2 regions of the Cupriavidus sp. SZY C1 genome follow, and region 2 is predicted to be linked to the other one. Evidence: predicted binding sites of a transcription regulator. Region 2 holds the regulator's gene; the other holds the start of a gene.
The links. Region 2 encodes FNR, which switches genes on or off when oxygen is low (the NO sensors DNR and NnrR bind a similar motif). Its sites were predicted from a motif close to TTGATNNNNATCAA; they were not measured.
Positions count from the first base shown of each region.

Region 1: the regulator FNR is predicted to act here: its motif matches at 3,702-3,715, upstream of QTN24_RS05795 (fatty acid desaturase).

Region 1 is NZ_JAUANU010000002.1:354,130-361,976, reverse strand. Features, by position in the region: gene xdhB (xanthine dehydrogenase molybdopterin binding subunit) at 1-70, shown strand, start outside; gene xdhC (xanthine dehydrogenase accessory protein XdhC) at 88-1,092, shown strand; gene QTN24_RS05805 (adenosine deaminase) at 1,137-2,201, shown strand; gene guaD (guanine deaminase) at 2,288-3,619, shown strand; gene QTN24_RS05795 (fatty acid desaturase) at 3,804-4,988, shown strand; yybP-ykoY riboswitch at 5,053-5,238, shown strand; gene QTN24_RS05790 (TMEM165/GDT1 family protein) at 5,295-5,870, shown strand; gene QTN24_RS05785 (urate hydroxylase PuuD) at 5,975-7,177, opposite strand; gene uraH (hydroxyisourate hydrolase) at 7,209-7,562, opposite strand.
Region 2 is NZ_JAUANU010000019.1:9,216-17,062, reverse strand. Features, by position in the region: gene ccoN (cytochrome-c oxidase, cbb3-type subunit I) at 1-1,177, shown strand, start outside; gene ccoO (cytochrome-c oxidase, cbb3-type subunit II) at 1,197-1,892, shown strand; gene QTN24_RS23100 (cbb3-type cytochrome oxidase subunit 3) at 1,897-2,055, shown strand; gene ccoP (cytochrome-c oxidase, cbb3-type subunit III) at 2,061-2,978, shown strand; gene ccoG (cytochrome c oxidase accessory protein CcoG) at 3,038-4,528, shown strand; gene QTN24_RS23085 (hypothetical protein) at 4,574-4,783, shown strand; gene QTN24_RS23080 (hypothetical protein) at 4,780-5,025, shown strand; gene fnr (fumarate/nitrate reduction transcriptional regulator Fnr) at 5,110-5,835, opposite strand; gene QTN24_RS23070 (sulfite exporter TauE/SafE family protein) at 5,919-6,686, shown strand; gene scpB (SMC-Scp complex subunit ScpB) at 7,233-7,847, shown strand, end outside.

The DNA of each region.
Region 1 (7,847 bases), on a different contig from region 2:
CCCGGCCACCAGCGAAGCCATCCTGGACGCCGTGGAGGCCGTGCAGGCCGCCGCCGGCGTGCCGGCCTGACGCGACGGAGACCTACCATGCAGGACGCCCCGCTCAAGCCGTTCCGCTTTGCCGACGCCGCTCGCTGGGTGCGCGCCGGCGTACCCGTGGCGATGGTCACCATCGTCGACGTCAAGGGCTCCGCGCCGCGCGAGGCCGGCATCCGCATGCTGGTCACGGCCGACGACCTGGTCGGCACCATCGGCGGCGGCCATCTGGAATGGCGCGGCATGGACATCGCCCGCGCGATGCTGGCCAACCGCCACGTGCGCGGCAACCCGCCGCGGCGCATCGAGCGCATCGCGCTGGGGCCGACGCTGGGCCAGTGCTGCGGCGGCGTGGTCAAGCTGGCGTTCGAAGTACTGGACGAGGCCGACCTGCCGTGGCTGGACGCCGTGCAGGCCGCGTTCCGGGCCGGCCGGGCGATCGAGCGCGTGGTGCCGCCCGCCGGCCCGGTCGGCTTTGCGCCGAGCCGTGCACAGTTGGCCACGGCGGCGCTGCAGGGCGACGGGACCTGGATCGACACGCTGGTGCCCGACGCCATGCACGTGGTGCTGTTCGGCGCGGGCCACGTTGGCCATGCGCTGGTAAAAGTGCTGTCCACGCTGCCCTGTCACGTGCACTGGGTGGACGAGCGCGACACGCTGTTCCCGGCCGGGCTGCCCGACACCATCGAGGCCGAGCCGACCGACACGCCCGAGGCCGTGGTCGACCAGGCGCCGCCGGGCGCGTACTTCACCGTCATGACCCACAGCCACGCGCTGGACCAGCAGCTCTGCGAGCGCATCTTCCGCCGCACGGATTTCGCCTATTTCGGGCTGATCGGCTCCAGGACCAAGCGGGCCAGGTTCGAGCACCGGATGGTGGAGCACGGCGTGGACCCGGCGCGGCTACCGGAAATGACCTGCCCGATGGGTGTGGCGGGCATTACAGACAAGGCTCCGGCTATGATTGCGGTTGCCATCGTCGCCCAGCTACTGCAGGTGCGCGAGCAGCGCATTGCGGCGCTGCGCGCCCAGCGGCTGGAGACGGTGCTTCCGTAACAGCACAGCCGCCCGTGCGGCTGTCAGCATAGAAAAGAGGCCCCATGACCATCGATGCCGCGCTGGCGGACAAAATCCGCCGAACTCCCAAGGCCGAACTGCACGTGCATATCGAAGGCACGCTCGAACCCGAGCTGATCTTCCGGCTGGCCCAGCGCAACAACGTCAGCCTGGCCTACCCCGACGTGGAGGCGCTGAGCGCCGCCTATGCCTTCAGCGACCTGCAGTCGTTCCTGGACATCTACTACGCCGGCGCCAGCGTGCTGCTGACCGAGGAAGACTTCTTCGACATGACAATGGCCTACGTGCAGCGCGCCGTGGCCGACAACGTCCGCCATGCCGAGATCTTCTTCGATCCGCAGACCCACACCGAGCGCGGCGTGCCGATCGGCACCGTGATCGACGGCATCTCGGACGCGCTGGCGCAGGCACGCACCGAGTACGATTTTTCGAGCAGCCTGATCCTCTGCTTCCTGCGCCACCTGTCCGAGGAAGACGCGTTCGCCACGCTGGAGGCCGCGCTGCCCTACCGCGACCGCTTTGTCGGCGTGGGACTGGATTCGTCGGAGCGCGGCAACCCGCCCGAGAAGTTCGCGCGGGTGTTTGCCCGCGCCAAGGCGCTGGGCCTGCGCCTGGTGGCCCACGCGGGCGAGGAAGGCCCGGCGCAGTACGTGACCGACGCGCTGGACATCCTCAAGGTGGAGCGGATCGACCACGGCGTGCGGGCCATCGACGACGCGGCGCTGGTTGAACGGCTGGCGCGCGAGCGCGTGGCGCTGACGGTCTGCCCGCTGTCGAACCAGAAGCTCAAGGTGTATCCGGACCTGCGCGACCACTCGCTGAAGCAACTACTGGACGCCGGCGTGGCCGTGACGCTGCATTCGGATGACCCGGCCTACTTTGGCGGCTACATGAACGCCAACTGGGAAGCCACGTTCGACGCGCTGCCGCTGGACGCCGCCGACGCCCACAAGCTGGCGCGCAACAGTTTTGAAGCGGCCTTCCTGCCGGAGAAGCAGAAGGCCGAATTCCTGGCGGAAGTCGACCATTTCTGGTCGGCGCCGCCGATGTCCCCGCCCGCGGCGGCCCATGTGAGTTCCACGGGCTGACGCGGACGCCTATCCCAGAATGCCGGATGCCGCGCCCGCTGCCTGCCAAGGCACGGGCGGGGCGCCGGCCGCCCCGAGACAAGACGATGACGACTTCCCCCGCCCCCCGCACCAACGGTGCCGTCACCCGCGCCATCCGCGGCCGCATCCTCCATTTCCTGCGCGATCCGCAGTTCCACGAGGACGCTTATCAGTATTGGGAAGACGGCCTGATGATCGTGACCGCCGGGCGCGTGGCCGCCGTGGGCCGGTACGCCACGCTGGCGCCCGAGGTGCCGGCCGGCGCCGAGCTGGTCGACCATCGCGGCAAGCTGATCGTCCCGGGCTTCATCGACACGCACGTGCACTACCCGCAGACCGACATCATCGCGTCGCCGTCGCCGGGGCTGCTGCACTGGCTGGACACCTACACGTTCCCCGAGGAGCGCCGCTTCAGCGACGCCACCTACGCGCGCGGCGTGGCCGACTTCTTCACCGACGAACTGCTGCGCAACGGCACGACCACGGCGATGGTCTGGAGCACCGTGCACGCGCAGTCGGCCGACGCGCTGTTCGCGGCCAGCCAGGCGCGCAACCTGCGGATGATCACCGGCAAGGTGCTGATGGACCGCAACTGTCCCGATTTCCTGCAGGACACGGCCGAATCCGGCGCGCGCGAATCGGCCGACCTGATCTCGAAGTGGCACGGCAAGGACCGGCTGGCCTACGCCATCACGCCGCGCTTCGCGCCCACGTCCACCGAAGCCCAGCTTGCCGCCTGCGGCGAGCTGGCGCGCGCGCATGACGACGTCTTCATCCAGACGCACGTGGCCGAGAACCGCGACGAGGTGAAATGGGTGGCCGAGCTGTTCCCGGACGCGCGCAGCTACCTGGACGTCTACGACCGCTACGGCCTGCTGCGCCCGGGCGCGTTCTACGGCCACGCGATCTACCTGGACCCCGAGGACCGCCGCCGCCTGGCCGACAGCGGCGCGGCCGTGGCCCACTGCCCCACGTCGAACCTGTTCCTGGGCAGCGGGTTCTACGACTTCCACCAGTCCGACGCCAACCGCCTGAACGTGACGCTGGCCACCGACGTGGGCGGCGGCACGTCGTTCTCGATGTTCCGCACGATGAACGCCGCCCACAAGGTGGCGCGCATGGGCGGCTACCACCTGACGGCGCTGCGCATGTTCTACCTGGCCACGCGCGCGGCGGCCGAGGCGCTGGGCTGGCAGGACCGCATCGGCAGTTTCGAGGTGGGCTGCGAGGCCGATTTCGTGGTGCTGGACCCCGATGCCACGCCGCTGATCGCGCGCCGCAGCAGCCGCTCGGAGACGCTGGAAGAGCAGCTGTTCGCGTTTGCGATGCTGGGCGACGACCGCGTCATCGACAGCGTGTACGTGATGGGCGAAGCCGCGCAGCCGGTGGCTGCCTGAGCACCCCGCCGGCCTGCCGCCCTGCCGATCAAGCGGCTCCGGCTTTGCATGGGACGCCGAAGCCCCTTTCACGCCCAATGTCTTGATCGGCATCAACACAATCGTCATCCAAGCCTTATAGCCTGTCGCATTCGTGCGCCCACGCAAATGGGCGCCCCCTGCATTCCGACTCGCTGAAGCCTTGATGACTGCCAGATCCCAGACCCTTTCCCCGACGGACGGCGGCACGCCGCCGCCCGCCGCCGCCCCGTCCACCGCATCCCAGCGTCGCCCGCATGCCGGCGACGTGCCACTGCCCGAGCCGATCGCGTTCGAGGCCCCGTTCCCCAACCGCAAGACCATCCGAAGCTGGCTGATCCCGCTGGGACGCCGCAGCACGTCGCGCGCGCTGCTGCTGTTCGCGTTCGACTACGCGCTGTTCTTCGCGGTGCTGGCCGGCGTGGTGCTGCTGTCGGCATGGTGGGCCAAGGTGGGCCTCGGCGTGCTGGCCGGGCTGATCATCGCGCGGCTGTTCATCATCGGCCACGACGCCTGCCACCAGAGCCTGACCGACCACCGCGGCCTGAACAAGTGGCTGGGCCGGCTGACCTTCCTGCCGTCGCTGACGCCGTACAGCCTGTGGGAAGTGGGCCACAACGTGGTGCACCACGGCTATACCAACCTCAAGGGCTTCGACTTCGTCTGGGCGCCCTACTCGCTCGACGAATTCCGCGCGCTGCCGCGCCGCCGCCGCGTGATGGAGCGCATCTACCGCAACGGCTTCGGCGCCGGCCTGTACTACCTGATCGAGATCTGGTGGTTCAAGCTGTTCTTCCCGAGCAAGCGCCAGATGGCCACGCGCCGCGCGATCTTCCTGTGGGACTGCACGCTGGTGGCCGCCTTCGGCGCGCTGTGGATCGGCGCGCTGGCATGGCTGGCCGTCGCCACGGGGCAGTCAGTGCTGCTGATGGTTGGCACCGGCTTCGTGCTGCCGTTCCTGGTCTGGAACACGACGGTCGGCTTCGTGCTCTATGTCCACCACACCCATACCAGCGTGGCGTGGTACGACACCAAGGCGATGTGGGCCAAGGCCCAGCCGTTCGTCTCGACGACCGTGCACCTGCGCTTCGGCATGGGCATCGGCGCGGCGCTGCACCACATCATGGAACACACGGCGCACCACGTGGACATGAGCGTGCCGCTGTACCGGCTGAAGCGCGCGCAGGCCCTGCTGGAGCACGCGCTGCCGGGGCGGATCATCATCGAGAAGTTCTCGTGGCGCTGGTACTTCCGTACCGCGCGGCACTGCAAGCTCTACGACTTCAAGGCCCTGTGCTGGACCGATTTCCGCGGTCGCCAGACCAGCGAGAACGCCCCCGTGCCTGCCTGAGAACCCTTCTCAATTCGATCGTAGTTCCGCCAGATCGTTGGACATTCGCCGACGGTCTGGCTACAATGCGGGCTCCATTGGGGAGTAGCCGCCCTGATCCCACCGCGCCGCGCAATGCGGCACCCGGAGGACAGGGGCGTACGTCAACAGACTTGACCGCGAAGCGGTTATGGCGTGCGCAGCCTTGGACCTTGTGTCCAGCGCCTGGCGAGACCGATGACCATACCTTTCTGGCCGGGCCGGGAAAGGTGTGTGTCATTGGCATCTCGCAAGATGCGCAGGCGGCCCGGTTTTACACCAATAACAATGGAATCATTCCTCGTCTCCACAGGTATCGTCGCGCTCGCCGAAATGGGCGACAAGACGCAGTTGCTGTCCCTCGTGCTGGCCGCGCGGTATCGCAAACCCCTTCCCATCATCCTCGGCATCCTGATCGCCACGCTGGTCAACCACGGCTTTGCCGGCGCCCTTGGTGGCTGGATCACCCAGGTCCTGGGCGCCAACCTGCTGCGCTGGATCCTCGGTCTTGGCTTTATTGCGATGGCCGCGTGGATGCTGATTCCCGACAAGCTCGACGAGGCCGAGGAAGCGAAGCCGGCCAAGGGCGCGCTGGGCATCCTGGGCACCACGATCGTGGCCTTCTTCTTTGCCGAGATGGGCGACAAGACGCAGATCGCCACCGTGGCGCTGGCGGCCCGCTTCCATGGCGAGGTGCTGGCGGTGGTGGCCGGCACGACGTTCGGCATGATGCTGGCCAATGCACCGGCCGTGATGCTCGGCGAAAAGTTCGCGAACCGGATGCCGATTGCCCTGGTCCACAAGATCGCCGCCGCGATCTTCCTGGTGCTGGGACTGCTGGCGCTGTTCAACGTCGGACGCTGATAAAAAAACGGGGCCGAAGCCCCGTTCAAACCCTCGCCGGTCCGGTACAGCCGGCTGCCGACTGCGCAGCCTCCGGACCGTCGATCACCGATGCCCGGTCGTAATCAGTTGGTCGTCTTGGCGCCGCCCTCGAACCACTGGCCCAGCAGTGCGCGTTCGTCGTCCGTGATCTGCGTGACGTTGCCCAGCGGCATCGCCTTCTGCTGCACGGCCTGCTGGTAGATGAGCTGGGCGTGCGACTTGATGTCGTCCACGGTATCGAGCTTGATGCCCTTGGCGGCCGTCGGCATCATCTTCGGCTGCGCGGCATGGCACTGCACGCAGCGCGAGTTCATGATCTCCTGCACCTTGACGAAGCTCACCGCGTTGGCGGCGCCTTCGCCCTGCGCCACCTGCGGGCGCGGCTGCGGCGCGATCAGGAACGCCACCAGGCCCAGGCACGCCACGCCGGCGGCCGGCCACGCGATGTTGATCTTGCCCTTGTGCTTGAGGATGAAGAACTGGCGGATCAGCACGCCGGCCAGCATGACCAGGATCAGCACCACCCAGTTGTTCTTGGCCGCGTAGGTCATGCTGTAGTGGTTCGACAGCATCGCGAACAGCACCGGCAACGTGAAGTACGTGTTGTGCACGCTGCGCTGCTTGCCGCGCTTGCCGTGGATCGGGTCCACCGGCTGGCCGGCCTTGAGCGCCGCCACCACCTTGCGCTGCCCCGGGATGATCCAGAACAGCACGTTCGCGCTCATGATCGTGGCGATCATCGCGCCGGTCAGCAGGAACGCCGCGCGGCCCGAGAAGATATGGCAAGCCACATAGGCGGCCACGCCCACGTAGATCGCCACCAGGATGCCCACCGTCCGGTCGCTCTTGCCGAAGATCCGGCAGATGGCGTCATAGACCACCCAGCCCACGATCAGGTACGACACCGCGAAGCCCACGGCCGCGCCGGGCGACATGTCGTAGACGTTCTTGTCGATCAGGAAGGTGCTGGCGTTGAACAGGTACAGCACCACCAGCAGCGCGAAGCCGCTCATCCACGTGGAGTACGACTCCCAGTAGAACCAGTGCAGGTTCCCGGGCAGCGACTTCGGCGCGGTCAGGTACTTCTGGGGGTTGTAGAACCCGCCGCCGTGCACTGCCCAGAGTTCGCCATCGACGCCCTTGTCCTTGAGCCCGGCGTCCGTGGGGCGCGTCAGGCTGTTGTCGAGCCAGACGAAGTAGAACGACGAGCCGATCCAGGCAATCGCCGTGATGACGTGCAGCCAGCGCAAGAGCAGATTGGCCCAGTCGAGAATGTAGCCTTCCATGACTTGTCTCCTTGTTCCCGTCCGCCTTGTCTCAGCTGCCGCGGTAGGTCGAGTACGACCATGGCGACACCAGCAGCGGCACGTGGTAGTGCGCGGCCGTGTCGGCAATGCCGAAGCGCAGCGTCACCACGTCGAGAAAGGCCGGTTCGGGCAGCTTGACGCCCTGGGCACGGAAGTAGTCGCCAGCGCCGAAGTCGAGTTCGTAGACGCCCGGTTGCAGGTCGGCGCCTTCCAGCAGCGGCTGGTCGGCACGGCCATCGTGGTTGGTCCGAATCGACTTCAGGGTCTCGCGTCGATTGTCGACAATTTTATGCAGGGTAACCGACATGCCGGCACCGGGCGTCCCGGCGGCAGTGTCGAGAACGTGAGTGGTCAAGCGTCCCATCCTGTTCTTCCTTTGGAATGTGGGTTGTGAGGGGCGCCGCTGCCTTCACTAGCACCATTTGTGGGAAATGGTGCCCGCTCGGTACGTGTTTCAACGCATCCCGGCGCTGGATTGGTGCGAGGCGACAATGCGCCTGCCCTATCCGTTAGACAACTCGGTAATTACCCGTAGTTGTCGAAAACCTGGGTCGGTTTTGTTGACAATGGTGCTTGCATATCCAAATAATTGTCAACAATTTTTAGATCGGCGCAGCCAAATGATCGATATCAAAACGCTTGATGTTGG
Region 2 (7,847 bases):
GCGCCTGTTCTGCGGGCCACTGGCCGCCTTCACGTTCTGGGGCTGGCAGATCGTCATCGTGGCCGCCGCGATCACGCTGCCGCTCGGCATCACCACCTCCAAGGAGTATGCGGAGCTGGAATGGCCGATCGACATCCTGATCACGCTGGTCTGGGTGGCCTACGCCATCGTCTTTTTCGGGACGATTGTCAAGCGCAAGACCCGCCACATCTACGTGGCCAACTGGTTCTTCGGCGCGTACATCCTCACCATCGCCATCCTGCATATCGTCAACAACATCGAGATGCCGGCGTCGCTGTGGAAGTCCTACTCGGCCTACGCGGGCGTGCAGGACGCGATGATCCAGTGGTGGTATGGCCATAACGCGGTGGGCTTCTTCCTGACCACGAGCTTCCTGGGGATGATGTACTACTTCATCCCGAAGCAGGCCGAGCGCCCGATCTACTCCTACCGCCTGTCGATCGTCCACTTCTGGGCGCTGAACTTCACCTACATGTGGGCGGGCCCGCACCACCTGCAGTACACAGCGCTGCCCGACTGGGCACAGTCGCTCGGCATGGTGTTCTCGCTGATCCTGCTCGCGCCGTCGTGGGGCGGGATGATCAACGGGATCATGACGATGTCCGGCGCCTGGCACAAACTGCGCACTGATCCGATTCTCAAGTTCCTGGTGGTGGCGCTGTCGTTCTACGGCATGGCGACATTCGAAGGCTCGATGATGTCGATCAAGACCGTGAATGCGCTGTCGCACTACACGGACTGGACGATCGGCCACGTCCACTCGGGCGCGCTGGGCTGGGTCGCGATGATCTCGATCGGCTCGCTGTACTACCTGATCCCGCGCCTGTTCGGCGAAAAGCAGATGTACAGCACGCGCCTGATCGAGCTGCACTTCTGGGTGGCGACGATCGGCGTGGTGCTCTACATCGCGTCGATGTGGATTGCCGGCGTGATGGAAGGGCTGATGTGGCGCGCCACGCAGCCGGACGGCACGCTGACCTATGCGTTCGTGGAAGCCGTGAAGGCCAAGTATCCGTTCTACCTGATCCGACTGCTGGGCGGCCTGTGCTTCCTGGGTGGCATGTTCATCATGGCCTACAACGTGTTCCGCACCATCGCCGGCAAGCCGGCCGTGGATGCGCCGATCCCGGCCAGCCTGCCGGCTTCCGCCCACTGACACGCCGAGGACGCAAACAATGTCTCAGAATCAAGGTTTCTTCAGGCACGAGACGCTGGAGAAGAACGTCGGCTGGCTGATCGTCGCCACGATCATCGTGGTCAGCATTGCCGGCCTGGTGCAGATCGTGCCGCTGTTCTTCCAGCACTCCACGACCCAGCCCGACCAGGGCATCACGCCATACTCGCCGCTGCGGCTGATGGGGCGCGACATCTACATCCGCGAAGGCTGCGTGGGCTGCCACTCGCAGCAGGTGCGCACGCTGCAGGCCGAAACGGAGCGGTACGGCCACTTCTCGACGGCCGGCGAATCGGTGTACGACCACCCGTTCCTGTGGGGCTCCAAGCGGACCGGCCCGGACCTGGCGCGGGTGGGCGGGCGCTATTCGGACGACTGGCAGCGCATCCACCTGCGCAGCCCGCGTGACGTGGTGCCGGAATCGGTCATGCCGTCCTACCCGTGGCTGGAAAAGACGCCGCTGGCGACCGATTCGATCCAGGCGCGCATGAAGGCGCTGCAGCGCCTGGGCGTGCCCTATACCGATGCCGAGATTGCCGGCGCTCCGGAGGAGCTTGCCGGCAAGACCGAAGAGGACGCCATGGTCGCGTACCTGCAGGGCCTCGGCTTGAATCGCCGCAATGTCCGGCTGGACACGGCGCCCGTGCCCGCCACGGCTGAGACGGCGGCCGAAGCCGCCGCGCCAGCCAAGGAGTAATGCCATGGTGATCGTTACCGCAATTGCCACCGTGCTGTCGATGCTGACGTTCCTGGGCATCTGCTGGTGGGCGTGGTCGGCTGGCCGCCGGGCGGCCAACGACGAATCGGCGATGCTGCCGTTCGCCTTGCCCGATGAGAACAACCCTACAAGCCGGACCTAGTCACCATGAGCGATTTCATTTCCGATTTCTGGAGTTACTACATCGCGGCCATTGCGCTGATCGGTATCGCCTGGTGCGTGTGGCTGCTGTTCTCGCAGCGCAAGATGCCCAAGGGCGTCAGCACGACCGACGATACCGGCCACGTCTGGGACAACGACCTGCGCGAGCTGAACAACCCGCTGCCGCGCTGGTGGATGTGGATGTTCCTGCTGGCCTGCATCTTCAGCCTGGGCTACCTGATCCTGTATCCGGGGCTCGGCTCGTACGCGGGCGTACTCAAGTTCTCGTCGCAGGATGAGCTTGCCGCGCACCGGCAGGCCGCCGAGAAGATGCAGAACGAGATCTACGCCAAGTACCTGAAGATGGACGTCAAGCAGGTGGCGGCGGACCCCGATGCGCGGGAAATCGGCCAGCGGCTGTTCCTGAACTATTGCGCGCAGTGCCATGGATCGGACGCGCGCGGCAGCCGGGGTTTTCCGAACCTGACCGATGACGACTGGCTCTATGGCGGCGAGCCCGAGACGATCCAGCAGACGATCGCCAAGGGCCGCAATGGCGTGATGCCGCCGTTTGCCGGCGCCATTGATGGCAAGCAGGCCGGCGATACCGCGCAGTACGTGCGGTCGCTGTCGGGGCTGACATACGACCCGATCCGGGCCTCGCGCGGCGAGAGCACGTTCAAGTCGACCTGCGTGGCCTGCCATGGCGGGAGCGGCAAGGGCAACCAGGCCCTGGGCGCGCCCAACCTGTCGGACAAGGTGTGGCTGTACGGCAGTTCGGAAGGTGCGATCGTCGATGCCATTCTCAAGGGCCACAACGGCCATATGCCGGCCCACGAGGAAATCCTGACGCCCGAACGCATCCGCATGCTGACGGCCTATGTCTGGGGCCTGTCGAATTCGGCAGCACCGGCAGGACAATGACAAACCGCGCCCCGGAGGCCCGCCGGCGAGGCAGGCCCCGGGGGCAAGAGGGCTGAACCATGAACGCGCCCCTGGAATCTCCCCCCACACGCGAGGCTGGCGAGACGGCCACCTGGCGACCCGCGCCGCCATCCAGGACGGCGGCCGATGCCACCGAGGAAGCGCTCTACGAAGTCCGGCGCAAGATCTACCCGCGCTCGATCACGGGTGCCTTCTCAAGCTGGCGTGTCTGGCTGGTCATCCTGACCCAACTGGTCTACTACGGCACCCCCTGGCTGCAATGGAACGACCGCCAGGCCGTGCTATTCGACCTCGGCGCCCGCAAGTTCTACATCTTCGGCCTCGTGCTATGGCCACAGGACGTGATCTACCTGGCCGTGCTGCTAGTGATCTCGGCACTGTCGCTGTTCCTGTTCACGGCGTTAGCGGGGCGATTGTTCTGCGGTTACGCCTGCCCGCAAACGGTCTACACCGAAATCTTCATGTGGATCGAGCGCCGGGTGGAAGGCGACCGGATCGCGCGCATCCGGCTGGACGGCGATCCATGGAGCCTCCGCAAGCTGCGGATCAAGGCCACCAAGCACGCGTTGTGGATCGTCATCGCGCTGTGGACCGGCTTCACGTTCATCGGCTATTTCGCGCCGATCCGCGAGTTGGGCGGAGAAGTCCTGCACTGGACGCTCGGGCCCTGGCAGGCGTTCTGGATGCTGTTCTACGCCTTTGCCACGTGGGGCAACGCGGGCTTCATGCGCGAACAGGTCTGCAAGTACATGTGTCCGTACGCGCGGTTCCAGAGCGTGATGGTCGACCGCGATACCTACGTGGTCACCTACGACGTCGGGCGCGGCGAGCCGCGCGGCAGCCGTTCGCGCAAGGCCGACCACCATGCGGCGGGACTTGGCGACTGCGTCAACTGCAGCATCTGCGTGCAGGTGTGCCCAACCGGCATCGACATCCGCGATGGCCTGCAGTACGAGTGCATCGGCTGCGGGGCCTGCATCGACGCGTGCGACCAGGTCATGGACAAGATGGATTACCCGCGCGGGCTGATCCGGTACACGTCCGAGAACGCCATGCGCCAGAAGCTGTCGCCGACGGCGGCGCGCAAGCGGCTGCTGCGTCCGCGCACCATCGTCTATACGCTGATCTGGCTGGCGCTGAGCGCCGGTTTCATCGCCTCGCTGGCGATGCGGACGCCGCTGAAGGTCGACATCATCCGCGACCGCGGCGCGCTGGGGCGCGAAGTCGAAGGCCGCTGGATCGAGAATGTGTACCGGCTGCAGCTCATCAATGCGACCGAAGCGCCGATGAAGATCCGCGTGCAGGCCAACAGCGCGGAAATGCAGGACCTGACTGTCGAGTACGACCAGGGCGCGGAAGGGCTGGCGCCGACGTCGAACCGCCTGCTGCCGATCCGGATTCGCGTGCCGATCGAGGATGCGAAGGAGGGCACGCACAAGATCGAGGTGACCGTCACGGCCGAGACCGGCACCGATCGCGACGTACGAATTCGGCAAAGTACGAGTTTCATCGTCCCGCGCAATCTGTGACGCTGTGGCGGAAGCGCTGGGCGAATGGCCAAACTGGAGAGCGAAATGAACCCGAACCCCGCAAAACCCTGGTACAGGGAACCCTGGCCATGGATTCTGATGAGTGGCCCGCTGCTGGCAATGATCGGTTGCGGCGTCACGATCTGGCTGGCCAATGGCCATGCCGACATTCCCGTCGCCGACGCCGCCCGTCACGGACTGGTGGTCGAGAAAGTCGGGTCCGCGCCAACCGAACCGCCGGCGAGGCGCCCATGAGACTCCGCTGGCTGATGTGGGTGCTGTGGCCGGCGTTTCTGATGGGCGGCGCGGCCACGGCAGTCGTGTTCTCGGTTGTGGATCCTGGTGACCTGAGCTTCTTCGGCCACCCGGTGGAGGCGTCGCGGCAAGCGGTTTACACAGTGGGATTCCTGGTGGCGTGGCTGTTCTGCGCGCTCTCCAGCGGACTTACGCTGTACACGATGCCGGTAAAGCTGAGCGATACCGATGAACTCGAATAGCGCAGTCGAACAAAAAGGCCGCTCCGGATTTGCTCCGACGCGGCCTTTGTCGTGATACGGGGCGGGCGGCAGGTGCCGCGGGCCTCAGCAGGATCGGCTGTACACCTGCTTGATAGCGGCCATGTCGATCAGCTTGACGTGCCGTTGGCGGATCTGGATCAGGCCGGCTTCGGCGAATCGCGAGAACAGCCGGCTGACCGTTTCCAGTTTCAGGCCAAGGTAGCTGCCGATTTCCTCGCGGCTCATGCGCAGCACGAACTCGGTGGAGGAGTAGCCGCGCGCGGAGAGTCGCTCGGACATGTTGACGAGGAACGCGGCCAGCCGCTCTTCGGCACGCATCGAGCCGAGCGTGATCAGCATGACCTGGTCCTGCGAGATTTCCTTGCTCATCAGCCGCAGGAACTGGCCTTGCAGCGAGGGCAGGTGGCCCGACAGCGCTTGCAGTTCGTCATACCGGACGACGCAGACTTCGGTGTCCTCAAGCGCCGTCGCATCGGAAGCGTGCTGCATCTCGCCGAGACCGTCGAGGCCGATGACTTCGCCAGGCAGATGAAAGCCGGTGATCTGCGTGCGGCCGTCTTCCATCGTGACGTGCGTCTTCAGCGTGCCGAAGCGGATGGCATACACGGCGCTGAGCGGTTCGCCCATGCGGTACAGCGTTTCGCCCTTGTGAACTCGCACACGTTCCTGCACGAGCGTGTCCATCTTCACGAGGTCCTGTTGCGACATGCCCACCGGCAGGCAAAGTTGACCCATTGCACACGTGGAACAACGGGGCGACATCTCGGTGACGGGGATGGAAGTCAACAATTGAGTGCTCGTATGAATGCGCTTGCAGCGAGGGCGCGATGCAGGCATTTTACAGCGTCGAGTGACGCAGAAGCGAGGAACAGTTGCCATTTGGTGTGCTTTTAAGCGTTTTTCTGATGGCCTTGCTCGGTGGCATGCATTGCGCTGCAATGTGTGGAGGAATTGCTATTGCTGCGGAGCAAAAACGGCCGAGCAGTGCAACGATTTTCGTACACCGTTCACGAAATCAATGGTGGGCCGAACTCTGCGTCATGCACGCCGGGCGCATCACCACCTACATGCTGCTGGGCGCGGCGTTGGGCGCCTTCGGTGCGACGGTGTGGCGGCAGGACTATCTGCCTTTGCAGCGATGGCTCTATGCGCTGGGCAGCCTGATGCTGGTGCTGACGGGCGTCTGGCTGCTGCGCGGTCGCGTGATCGGGATGGAATGGATCGAGCGAACGGCTGCGAAGGCAGCGGCACCGGTAGGGCGGCTTGCGGGCTGGTTGTCGGTCGGTCTGCCCGCCGGCTTGCGTCCATCGCAGCGGGCCACGCCGATGCTGCGCCGCTACGGCATGGGTCTCGCCTGGGGATTGGTCCCATGCGGCATGGTCTATGGCGCACTCGCGCTGGCGCTGCTGGCCGGCAACGCTGCATCCGGCGCGTTGGTGATGGGGGCCTTCGGGCTAGGCACGCTGCCGAATCTGCTGGTCATGTCGGGTATGTCCGGATACCTGCGGCAGTGGTCGCGCAAACGGGGGGTGAGGGTCGCTTCTGCCGCGCTGGTCATCGGTTTCGGGGTGCTGGGCGTGGCCCGGGCGGTATGGCTGCCTGAGACGCTGGCGCAACATGGTTTTTGCGTGGTGTTCTGAATCGGCCACAAGGCCGGGTTGCGGGCGGGACCGGGAATGCCATACAATCGCCAGAACCACGGTATCGCGCCGCGCCATGTTTCTGGCGTCGCCGGACCGCTGTCCCGATCTGGGGCGCGTGTCCAGGTTTCCGGCCACTCCGGTGCACCGGCAACGTCTCTACAGTCCATCCGGTTCAAAAGATCTGGTTAAAAGGCCGGCGACGGTTGGGAAGGTGGCGCCGGCCAGGGCGATGTTGCCCGAGCCGATATCGGTATTTTCTTGCCGTCTTGGCCATCCGGTGGCCCAGGCGAATGTCCGCCCCGAAGGGAGAAGGCGCGACGCAAGAGGTCCGTCGACTGGAGAAGCTGGCCAGCCCCGGACGATCTCCTGCCGGACCGACCCGGCAATTCGATGCAAGGAATGATGTGCACGGCTGCGCTGCATTAGGCGGGCGAGCTGGCTGCGCGATGAGATGGCGATGGCTCTGGCCTCGCTGTATCTGCAATCTCCAGTGCCCCGGGACTCGTCCGGGGGCAGGTGCAAAGACAGGCTGCACGCAATCACATGAATACCCAAGAGGCGAAGATCGTCCTCGAGACCGCGCTGATCTGCGCGCAGGAGCCGCTGCGCGTTGGCGATCTGCGGCGGCTGTTTGCCGACGACGTCGGCGCCGACACCATCCGGGTGTTGCTGGAACAGCTCCGGCAGGACTGGCAGCAGCGCGGGGTCGAGCTCGTTGCGCTGGCCAGTGGATGGCGGTTCCAGAGCCGTCCGGAGATGCGCGAATTCCTGGACCGGCTGAACCCGGAAAAACCGCCCAAGTACTCCCGCGCGGTGATGGAAACCCTGGCCATCATCGCGTACCGCCAGCCGGTAACGCGGGGCGACATCGAGGAAATCCGCGGCGTCACGGTCAGCACCGACGTGGTCAAAAAGCTTGAGGACCGCGGCTGGATCGAGGTCATCGGCCATCGCGACGTGCCGGGCCGCCCGGCGCTCTATGCGACGACCAAGGCGTTCCTGGACGACCTGGGGCTCCGCTCGCTGGACGAGTTGCCGCCGCTGGAGGACGCCCAGGCTCAGGCCCAGGCCAACCTGCTGGACCAGCAGGCGATCGATTTCGAGGAAATCGCCACGGCCAACCCGCCGGCCAGCGATGAAGAAGCATTCGCCGCGCCC